DNA from 3 places in the Streptomyces sp. NPDC089919 genome. Region 2 is predicted to be linked to each of the others. Evidence: riboswitches for the same ligand, from Rfam matches in the RefSeq annotation. Region 2 holds a riboswitch; each other region holds the start of a gene.

Region 1 (3,224 bases), on a different contig from region 2:
ACCAGCCGCCCAGGGCCCGCAGGTCCTCCCCCTCGCCCCGGCGGGCCCGCTCCTGGCCGAGCCGGACCAACCCGCGCAGCACCTTCAGGTGCGCGTCGGTGCGCCGCTGCGCGGCCCGGGCGGCGCCCAGCGGCTCCAGGAGGGTGCGCATCTCCAGCAGGTCCCCGGCCTCCTGCTCGGTCGGCTCGGCCACGCAGGCGCCGGCATGCCGGCGGGTGACGACGAAGCCCTCGGACTCCAGGGTGCGCAGCGCCTCGCGGACCGGCACCCGGGAGACCCCGTACCGGCGGGCGAGCAGTTCCTCGGTGAGTCTGGCGCCGCGCTCGAACACGCCCGCGACGATGTCGTCGCGGATTGCCGTGCATACCGCGTGCGCGGGAATGCGCATGACCGGACCTCCGCTTGTTGTCCGCGAAACTCGCTCGGGCGACGTACGGGTCGCGTACGTTCTGCGACTCTATTGCAGAAAGCGGCAATTCCCGAGCGGCTGCGGAAATACGGAACTCTTTTTGCCCGCCGCCCACGGGGCGGGGCGGCGCACCGCCGGGCACCCGCCGGCCGGCTCCGGGCCGGCGGACACGCCGAAGGCCCCGGCTCGGGGAGCCGGGGCCTTCGGGAAGCGTGCGGGCCGGGTCAGACGTTGACGCCGTGCGAGCGCAGGTACGTGATCGGGTTGATGTCCGAGCCGTAGTCCGGCCCGGTACGGGCCTCGAAGTGCAGGTGCGGGCCGCTGGAGTTGCCCGTGGAGCCCGACAGCGCGATCTGGTCGCCCGGGGTGACCTGCTGGCCGACCGAGACCTGGATGGCCGAGAGGTGGCCGTACTGAGTGTACGTGCCGTCCAGCATCTTGATGACGATGTTGTTGCCGTAGGCGCCGCCCCAGCCGGCCTCGACGACGACGCCCGTGCCCACCGCGTGGACCGAGGTGCCGGAGGCGGCGTGGAAGTCGATGCCGGTGTGGTGGCCGGAGGACCACATCGAGCCGCCGCTGAGGTAGCCGGTGCTGACGTAGGAGTTGGCGACCGGGGCGACGAAGGTCAGCAGGCGCTTGCGCTCGGCCTCGCGGGCGGCGCGCTCCTTGGCCTCGCGCTCGGCCTTGGCGCGGGCCTCGGCCTTCGCCTTGGCCTCGGCGGCCCGCTGGCGGGCGTCGGCCTCGGCCTTGGCCTTGGCGGCGGCGATCTCGGCGGCGGCCTTCTGCGACGCGGCCTGGGCCTCGATCTGGCCGGCCAGGTCGTCGGCGACGACGACGGCGTTCAGCCCGGTGTCCTCGAGGCCGCGGGGCTCTGCTTCGGTCGCGGCGAAGGCCGGACCGGCGAGGGTGCCGACGACGCCGGTGGTCGCGAGGGCGGCTATGCCGGCCATGTTCGCGCTCTTGCGGCTCAGACGGCTGGGACCGCGGTGCTTGCCGGCGGCACGACTGCCAAACGCCATGAAGGGGCTGATCCTTTCCTTCCTTCTCGCCTACCGGGTTAGCTGACGGGTTCGGAGCAGGAAGGTCTCCTACGGGCTGCCTCTGGCGAGGCGGTCCGATTCACCCCAGGGACTGATGTGGGTCCCCGGCTCCCCAGGCTCGCGCCTGACGGGGACTCGGCGATCGCTGTCCGGTGCCGCGGGTGCGGCTGTTACAGCTGACGGACAGCGAGGTTGACGCTAGGCGGATGGTCGGACAATCACCAAACAGACACGGGTTTTTGTGGCGTACGCCACGGGGCATTCGGGCAACCACCCTCCCGAACCGGACATATGACGCAACAAGGGCCCCGGTGGTCATACCACCGGGGCCCCGCGGCCCACGGCCCCTCCGGGGCCCTGGTCACCGGGTCAGTTGGCGACCACGGTCACCGCGCCGATGCCCAGCGCCCGCACCGGCTCCGCGATCTGCCCGGCGTCGCCCACCAGGACCGTCACCAGCCGGTCCCCGGGGAAGGCGTTGACCACGGCCGAAGTCGCCTCCACCGTGCCGGTGTCGGCCAGCCGGGCGTACAACTGCGCCTGGAAGTCGTCCGGCAGCTCCTGCTCGACCTGGTCGGCGAGGGTGCTCGCGACGGCCGCCGCGGTCTCGAACTTGAGCGGGGCCACGCCCACCAAGTTCTGCACGGCCACGTCGCGTTCGGCGTCGGTCAGGCCGCCCTCGGCCAGCGTCCGGAGCACCTTCCACAGGTCCTCGAGCGCCGGGCCGGTGTTGGGGGTGTCCACCGAGCCGCTGATGGCCAGCATCGAGGCGCCGGTGCCGTCGGCCGTGGAGCGCAGCACCTGGCCGAAGGCGCGCACGCCGTAGGTGTAGCCCTTCTCCTCGCGCAGGACGCGGTCCAGCCGGGAGGTGAGGGTGCCGCCGAGGCAGTAGGTGCCGAGCACCTGGGCGGGCCAGACGCGGTCGTGCCGGTCCCCGCCGATCCGGCCGATCAGCAGCTGCGTCTGGACCGCACCGGGGCGGTCCACGATCACCACGCGGCCGGTGTCGTCGGCGGTGACCGGGCTGACCGGGAAGGCCTCGCCGGTGCCACCGGTCCAGGAGCCCAGCGTCTCCGCCAGGACCGCGGCCAGGTCGGTGCCGGTCAGGTCGCCGACCACCACCGCGGTGGCGGTGGCGGGGCGCACGTGGGCGTCGTAGAAGGCGCGCACGGCCGCCGCGTCGATCCGCGCGACGGTCTCTTCGGTGCCCTGGCGCGGCCGGGACATCCGCAGCGCGGCGGGGAACAGCTCCTTGGAGAGCTCCTTGGCCGCCCGGCGCTGCGGGTTGGCCAGCTCGTGCGGGATCTCGTCGAGCCGGTTGCGCACCAGCCGGCCGACCTCGGCGTCCGCGAAGGCCGGCGCCCGCAGCGCCTCGGCGAGCAGCCCCAGCGCCTTGGGCAGCCGGGAGGCCGGTACCTCCAGCGAGACCCGGACGCCCGGGTGGTCGGCGTGCGCGTCGAGGGTGGCGCCGCAGCGCTCCAGCTCGGCGGCGAACTCCTCGGCGGAGTGCTTGTCGGTGCCCTCGGACAGCGCCCGGGCCATGATGGTGGCCACGCCGTCCAGGCCCGCGGGCTCGGCCTCCAGCGGGGCGTCGAGGAGCACCTCGACGGCCACCACCTGCTGGCCGGGACGGTGGCAGTGCAGCACCGTCAGGCCGTTGTCGAGCGCGCCGCGCTCCGGGGCCGGGAAGGCCCAGGGCTTGGGCTGCCCGGCCTGCGGCTGCGGGTGGAAGGTCATCGGGGAAGCGACGTCGGCGGTCACTGGTCAGCCCC
Region 2 (3,224 bases):
GACCGCGACCCCGAGCGCTTCACGGAGCCCGACACCCTGGACCTCTCCCGGGCCGACAACCAGCACCTCGGATACGGCCACGGCATCCACTACTGCCTGGGCGCACCACTGGCCAGGTTGGAGGGCCAGACGGCGCTGGCCACGCTGCTGACCCGGCTCCCTGACCTGCGACTTGCCGTCGATCCGGACGAACTGCGCTGGCGCGGGGGCCTGATCATGCGGGGCCTGCGCACGCTACCCGTCGAGTTCACGCCAAGGCAAAACTGAGCATTCATCATCTTCGTGACCCCAACGTGATCTGCGCTGCATCGACTTGTGACATGCGTTCGAACCCCGCTAGGTTCGCCGTCACTTCCTTTGCCGCCACGCGAAAGGTCCATCACATGCGCTCCGGGAACGGCCGACATCGGCGCCCCCGCCAGGCTCCCGCCCTCGTCGTCGCCGCGGGGGTGACCGGCTCCGCACTCGCGCTGCCGCTGCTCGCCGCGACGAACGCGAGTGCCGCGGACACCGCCACGTGGGACAAGGTCGCCGAATGCGAGAGCGGCGGCACGTGGAGTGCCGACCTCGGCAACGGCTTCTACGGCGGACTCCAGTTCACCCAAGAACTGTGGAAGAGCGCCGGCGGCCTCGAGTACGCCCCCCGCGCCGACCTGGCCAGCCGCTCGCAGCAGATCGCGGTCGCGGAGAAGGTGCTGGCGACCAAGGGCCCCACGGCCTGGCCGCTGTGCGCCGGCCCCTCCGGGCTCACCAAGGGCGGCCCCAAGGCCGAGGTGGACGACGGCCTGAACGACGGGGGCAAGGAGGTCGCCCCGGCGCCGGTACGGCCCGACGAGCGCCCCACCCCCGAGCCGCCGGCCGCCCAGGGTGCGCCGGGGACCTCCGGGTCGGGCACCAAGTCCCCCACCGCCCCCGCCACTCCCGGCACCACCGCCCCCTCGGCCCCGGGTACCCGTACCGCCCCGAGCACCCCCGGTACGCCCGAGACGCCCGCGGGCTCCATCCCGGGCGCCACCCGCGAGAGCCCGGAGGCCACCGTGGAGACCCCGGAGGTCCCGGGCGCCTCGACCACCCCCGGGACCACCCCGGGGACCCCTGGCGCCACCCCCGGGACCCCCGACCCGAGCACCGGTACCCCCGACGCGACCGCCGAGACCCCCGGCACCGGCAAGCACCGCGGTGACGCAGCCGACGAGGAGTCAGGGGACGAATCGGACGTTACGGGACGTCATGCATCGAATGGTGCGCCGGAGGCTGACGAGCCGTCCGGTACGGAGGCGACCCAGACCGGCTCGAAGCCCGTCGAAGACCCGACGTACACCGTCAAGGCCGGCGACAACCTCTGGGAGATCGCGGACGCGAAGAAGGTGAAGGGCGGCTGGAGCGCCCTCTACAAGGCCAACGAGCAGGTCATCGGCGGTGACGCCGACCTGATCAAGCCCGGCCAGAATCTCGACCTAAGCGAGAAGTAGGGGCAGTTCGGGCGTCGATAAGATACTGAATGCCCGTTTTGATCAAATGAGACATGAGTCTCAGCGCCCCAACTGGCGTGTCCTATCCGTGACCTTCGGCCGCAACGCCTCTCACCTGCGCAAACGTCGGTTCCCGGAAGGCAAGTCCCGGCGGTTTCTCCCCGATGTCCGACCTTGAACATCGGGGAGCCGTCTGTCTAACGTCTGAACCGCTCGCCACCGCGGGCCTCTTCGACCGCATCGCCGAATCCTGCCGGCGGACGGGGGGAACAGTCGTCGCGCAAGCGCCGAAGGCAGGAGCGGGGGACCCAAGGTAAGTGCCGGGACCGGCCATTGAGAGATGGTCACGGAAACGGCTAGGGGTGAAGCCGCGCGCTCGTCGCGCGGCCGGGCAACTCACTACGCCCGAACCCGACAGCTCACCTCGCAGGCGTCGGTGAGGAGATTCCTTCCATGCTGCTTTCCAAGGGCAAGCACCGTCGCGCCTCCAAGGCCACCCGCGCCGCCGCCCTCGTCGGTGTCGCCGGTGCGGTCGTCGCCGCCCCGCTGATGGCCGCCGGCACCGCCAGCGCCGCCACCACCTCCGAGTGGGACCGCGTCGCGGCGTGCGAGTCCGGTGGCAACTGGTCCATCAACACCGGCAACGGCTACTACGGCGGCCTGCAGTTCTCGCCGTCCACCTGGGCCGCGTACGGCGGCACCAACTACGCCCCGCAGGCCAACCAGGCCAGCAAGTCCGCGCAGATAGCCGTGGCCGAGAAGGTCCTGGCCTCGCAGGGCAAGGGTGCCTGGCCGAGCTGCGGCGTGGGCCTGTCCGGCGCCTCGAAGCACAGCGGTTCGGACAGCTCCTCCACCCCGGTCAAGAAGAAGAAGGCCAAGCGCACCGAGACGGTCCGCACGGAGTCGGCGCCCACCACCCGCTCCGAGCGCACCTCCGAGGCCCCCAAGCCGGCCGCCCCCGCCGCCCCGGCCCAGACCATCAAGAAGGGCAACGGCTCTTACGAGGTCAAGGCCGGCGACACCCTCGGCACCATCGCCGACGCCAACAAGGTGACCGGTGGCTGGGAGAAGCTCTTCGAGCTCAACAAGGACATCGTCACCGATGCCGACCTGATCTACCCGGGCCAGATGCTCAAGCTCTCCTGAACGGAGACCGGCTGAAACCCCCCTCGCAGGAGGGGCGGCGGCCGCGCGCCTGCGAGGGGAAGCGGTGAAACTTTCCCCAACGGGGCGCGACTGACCCGTGAGTAACCACGCCCGCCCGGCGCGTCCTCCCCCCGACGCGCCGGGCGGACGTCTGTCCGGCGCCGGTCGAGGACCCGATGATCAAGGGCCCTATGTCCTGGAAGACGGGTATTCGGACCCTTTTTCGTCCCAGGACCCGGGCGGTCGGCTGGCCGATGCCCCGGAGCCGGTTAGGCTCTAGTCCGGCTGGGTCGGTCCCACGGCCCACGCCACCGCACACCCAGCGTCACATCCCAGAAGGAGATGCTCGTGCCGTCCATCGACGTCGTCGTAGCCCGGGAAATCCTGGACTCCCGAGGCAACCCCACGGTCGAGGTCGAGGTTGGCCTCGACGACGGCAGCACCGGCCGTGCTGCAGTTCCGTCCGGTGCCTCCACCGGAGCGTTCGAAGCCGTAGAGCTCCGCGACGGTGACCCCAACCGCTACCTGGGCAAGGGCGTCGAGAAGGCCGTCCTGGCCGTCATCGAGCAGCTCGGCCCCGAGCTGGTCGGCTACGACGCCACCGAG
Region 3 (3,224 bases), on a different contig from region 2:
ACCTGCTCTTCCGGCGCACGGCCGGCTGACCGCCCGCCCGGCCCGGCCCGCACCGGCGGGCCGGCCGCTCGTCAGGGGTACCCGAGGGGCAAAACCCGGACTCCGGTCCGGGCCCGCCGTTACTGTGCCCCCGTGTTCCGGGTCCTGTCTCGTGCCTCCGTCGGGCTGCTCGCGGTCGCCGGAGTGCTGATCCTCGTCCTCGTACGGGAGCAGACCGGCACCCGGGGCTTCTTCGTCGGCCTCGGCCTGGCCGTGCTGCCGGTACCCCCGCTGCTCGCGGTGTTCCACTGGCTGGGGCGGGCTCGGCCGGGGCCCTGGCCGGGCCACCTCTTCGCGTTCACCTGGGGCGCCTGCGCCGCCGCGCTCATCGCCATAGTGGCCAACAGCTTCGCCTCCCGCTGGATGGCGGCGGCCGGCACCGACCCGCACGAGGCCGACCGGCTGGGCTCGATCCTGGTCGCCCCGGTGGTCGAGGAGCTGGCCAAGGCCGCCGCGCTGCTGCTGGTCTGCCTCTTCAGCGGGCCCCGGTTCGCCGGGATCACCGACGGGATCGTGGTGGCGGGCTTCACCGCGTGCGGGTTCGCCTTCACCGAGAACGTCCTCTACCTCGGCAACGCCTACGTCGACGACCTGGCGAGCGGGGCCCCGCTCAGCGACTCCCTGACCGCGGCCACCTTCTTCGTCCGGGTGGTGCTGTCGCCCTTCGCGCACCCGCTGTTCACGGTGTGGACCGGGCTCGGCCTCGGCTGGGCGGCCGGCGCGGCGGGCCGGCGGTACCGGAGCCTCGCGCCGACCGCCGGGCTGCTGCTGGCGGTGGCCGTGCACGCCCTGTGGAACAGCTCGTCCGAGTTCGGCGAGCACGGCTTCTACCTCGTCTACGGCACGGTGATGGTGCCGGTCTTCGCGCTGCTGTGCGGGCTGGCCGTGCGCTCGCGCGGCGGCCCGGACCCGGTGGCGCTCCTCGCCGCGGTGCTGCGGCGGGCCCGGGCGCGAGGGGCCGTCGCCCCGGCCGCGCCGCGCGCTACGCGTTCAGCCCGCGTGCCGCGAGCCAGGACAGCGGATCCACGGTCGATCCGCCTTCCCGTACTTCCAGATGCAGATGGGCGCCCGTGACGTTGCCGGTGGCGCCGACCCGGCCGATGGTCTCGCCGGTGGTGACCGTGCCGGAGGTGACGGACATCGAGGAGAGGTGGCAGTACCAGAGCTCGGTGCCGTCGGCCAGGCGCAGCACGATCCGGTAGCCGTAGGGGCCCGACCAGCCGGCGGAGACGACGGTGCCGCCGTGCACGGCCTTGACCGGGGTGCCGGTGGGGGCGGCGAAGTCGAGACCGGTGTGGTGGCCCGAGGACCACATCGAACCGGAGTCGCCGTAGTGGGAGGTGAGCGTGTACGCGGAGGTCGGCAGCACGTAGCTCTTGGCGAGCTGCGCCAGCCGGGCGGCTTCCGCCTTGGCCGCGGCCGCGGCCTTCGCCGCCGCCTCGGCGGCCTTGCGGGCCGCTTCCTGCTGGGCCTTCGCGCGGGCCGCGGCGGCCTCTTCGGCCTCCCGCCGGGCGGCGTCCTTGGCCTCGGCGGCGGCCGCGTCGGCCTGGGACTCGGCCTGCTGGAGGATCCGGTGGCGCAGCGCCTCGCCCGCGTCGGTGCCGGCGGCGGCCTGCTCGGGGGTGGCGCCCGCGGTGGTGAGCGGGGCGTCCACGGCCACCCGGCCGGCGGCCGGGGCCTCGGCCCCGTCGTCCAGGTCGGGCAGCAGGGACGGCATGGATATCGCGACCGGGGGCTTGTCCTGGGCGGTGGCCATGCCGGCCGCGCCGACCGCGGCGATGATGCCGACGCCGAGGACGGTGGAGCTGCGGGCGAGCCCGCCGCGCTGCTTGGCCACGCGGTGGCGTCCGGCCACCGGGCGGACGGAGTCCTCGGTGGGGTTCCACTCGCCCCAGGCTCCGGCGGCGGCCGGGGCACCGGAGGGGCCCTGGAGCTGCTCGGCGGCTTCGGGGGCAGGCTGGTTGGACGCCACGGGGGCGCTCCTTTCCTTCCTTCTCGCCTACCGGGTTAGCTGACGGGTTCGGAGCAGGAAGGTCTCCTACGGGCGAGCGGCCCGATTCACCCCAATGTGGTGGTTCCCCGGTTCCCTCACGGGATTCGGCGCGCACGCGCGCGGTGCCGTCTCTTGCGACGGCTGGGACATCCGCGCTGCGTTATCGAACGGTAATAGACAACAGGGAGTGATTCCAAGCTGCATCGCTTGATCCTTCCGGCCAACACGCCACTCCGTGACCGACATTGGCCAGGACTTTTGCGACATCAGGCAACAACTAGGGACGAGACGACCGGGCGGCGATCGCCCCGACGGCCGCATTCTTTCGCTGACGTCCCGTCAAGAAGGATGCGGAGCGCGGCCTTTCGGTCACCCGCCGTCACCACCGCCGGCGGCCGCCCGGCGCCGCCGCCCCACCGGTACCGTCCGCCGCCGCGCGGACTGCCCCGCCGGGGGCCGCCCCACCGCCAGCAGCGCCATGTCGTCGGTGGTCCCGCCGCCCGTGTGCCGCCGTACGTCGGCGACGAGGGCGGTCAGCAGCGCCTCGGGCCCGGCGAAGACCCGGCCGCGCAGCCGGCCGGGCGGATCGTAGAAGCCGCCCCGGGCGTCCCGGGCCTCGGTGAGCCCGTCGGTGTGCAGCAGCAGGGTGGCCCCCGGCGGGAAGCACCACTGGTCCGCGCGGTCCGGCCAGCTCCCCAACTCCCCCATGCCCAGCGGCAGCGCGGGCTCGGCCGGGGCCAGCTCCTGCAGCCCGCCGTCCGCGTGCAGCAGCAGCGGCCCGGGGTGGCCCCGGTTGACCACCCGCACCAGCCCTTCGCGGTGCCGGAACTCGGCCAGCACGCAGGTGGTGAACCCCTCGACCGCGTCCAGCGAGTCCCGCCGGACGCCCTCCCGGGCCAGCGCCCGGTCCAGCCGGCCGGCCACCCCCTCCAGGGTGGGTTCCTGCTCGGCCGCCTCCCGGAAGGCCCCCAGCACCACGGCGACCGCCTCGACCGCGCCCAGGCCCTTGCCCCGTACGTCGCCCACCGCCAGCCGGACCCCGTACGGCGTGTCCTGGACGGCGTACAGGTCGCCGCCGATGAAGGCGTCGGCCTCGGCGGCCTCGTACCGGGCGGCGACCTCCAGGCCGCCGATCCGGGCGGCGGGGGTGGGCAGCACGGCCCGCTGCGCCACCTCGGCGATTCCGCGGACC

The links. A riboswitch is a leader RNA that binds a small molecule or an ion and turns the genes downstream of it on or off. The one in region 2 is predicted to bind cyclic di-AMP.
Positions count from the first base shown of each region.
Region 1: it holds a riboswitch for cyclic di-AMP, as region 2 does, so the genes downstream of both, AB0O40_RS18875 (M23 family metallopeptidase) here and AB0O40_RS28525 (transglycosylase family protein) in region 2, are expected to answer to the same signal.
Region 3: it holds a riboswitch for cyclic di-AMP, as region 2 does, so the genes downstream of both, AB0O40_RS31265 (M23 family metallopeptidase) here and AB0O40_RS28525 (transglycosylase family protein) in region 2, are expected to answer to the same signal.

Region 1 is NZ_JBFBGK010000043.1:9,896-13,119, forward strand. Features, by position in the region: gene AB0O40_RS18870 (GntR family transcriptional regulator) at 1-388, opposite strand, end outside; gene AB0O40_RS18875 (M23 family metallopeptidase) at 634-1,431, opposite strand; cyclic di-AMP (ydaO/yuaA leader) riboswitch at 1,444-1,603, opposite strand; gene AB0O40_RS18880 (pitrilysin family protein) at 1,822-3,189, opposite strand; gene AB0O40_RS18885 (pitrilysin family protein) at 3,210-3,224, opposite strand, start outside.
Region 2 is NZ_JBFBGK010000089.1:13,035-16,258, forward strand. Features, by position in the region: gene AB0O40_RS28515 (cytochrome P450) at 1-267, shown strand, start outside; gene AB0O40_RS28520 (transglycosylase family protein) at 384-1,472, shown strand; cyclic di-AMP (ydaO/yuaA leader) riboswitch at 1,748-1,920, shown strand; gene AB0O40_RS28525 (transglycosylase family protein) at 1,926-2,618, shown strand; gene eno (phosphopyruvate hydratase) at 2,961-3,224, shown strand, end outside.
Region 3 is NZ_JBFBGK010000108.1:19,046-22,269, reverse strand. Features, by position in the region: gene trmB (tRNA (guanosine(46)-N7)-methyltransferase TrmB) at 1-29, shown strand, start outside; partial or broken gene AB0O40_RS31270 (PrsW family intramembrane metalloprotease) at 133-936, shown strand; gene AB0O40_RS31265 (M23 family metallopeptidase) at 1,022-2,011, opposite strand; cyclic di-AMP (ydaO/yuaA leader) riboswitch at 2,021-2,152, opposite strand; gene AB0O40_RS31260 (PP2C family protein-serine/threonine phosphatase) at 2,402-3,224, opposite strand, start outside.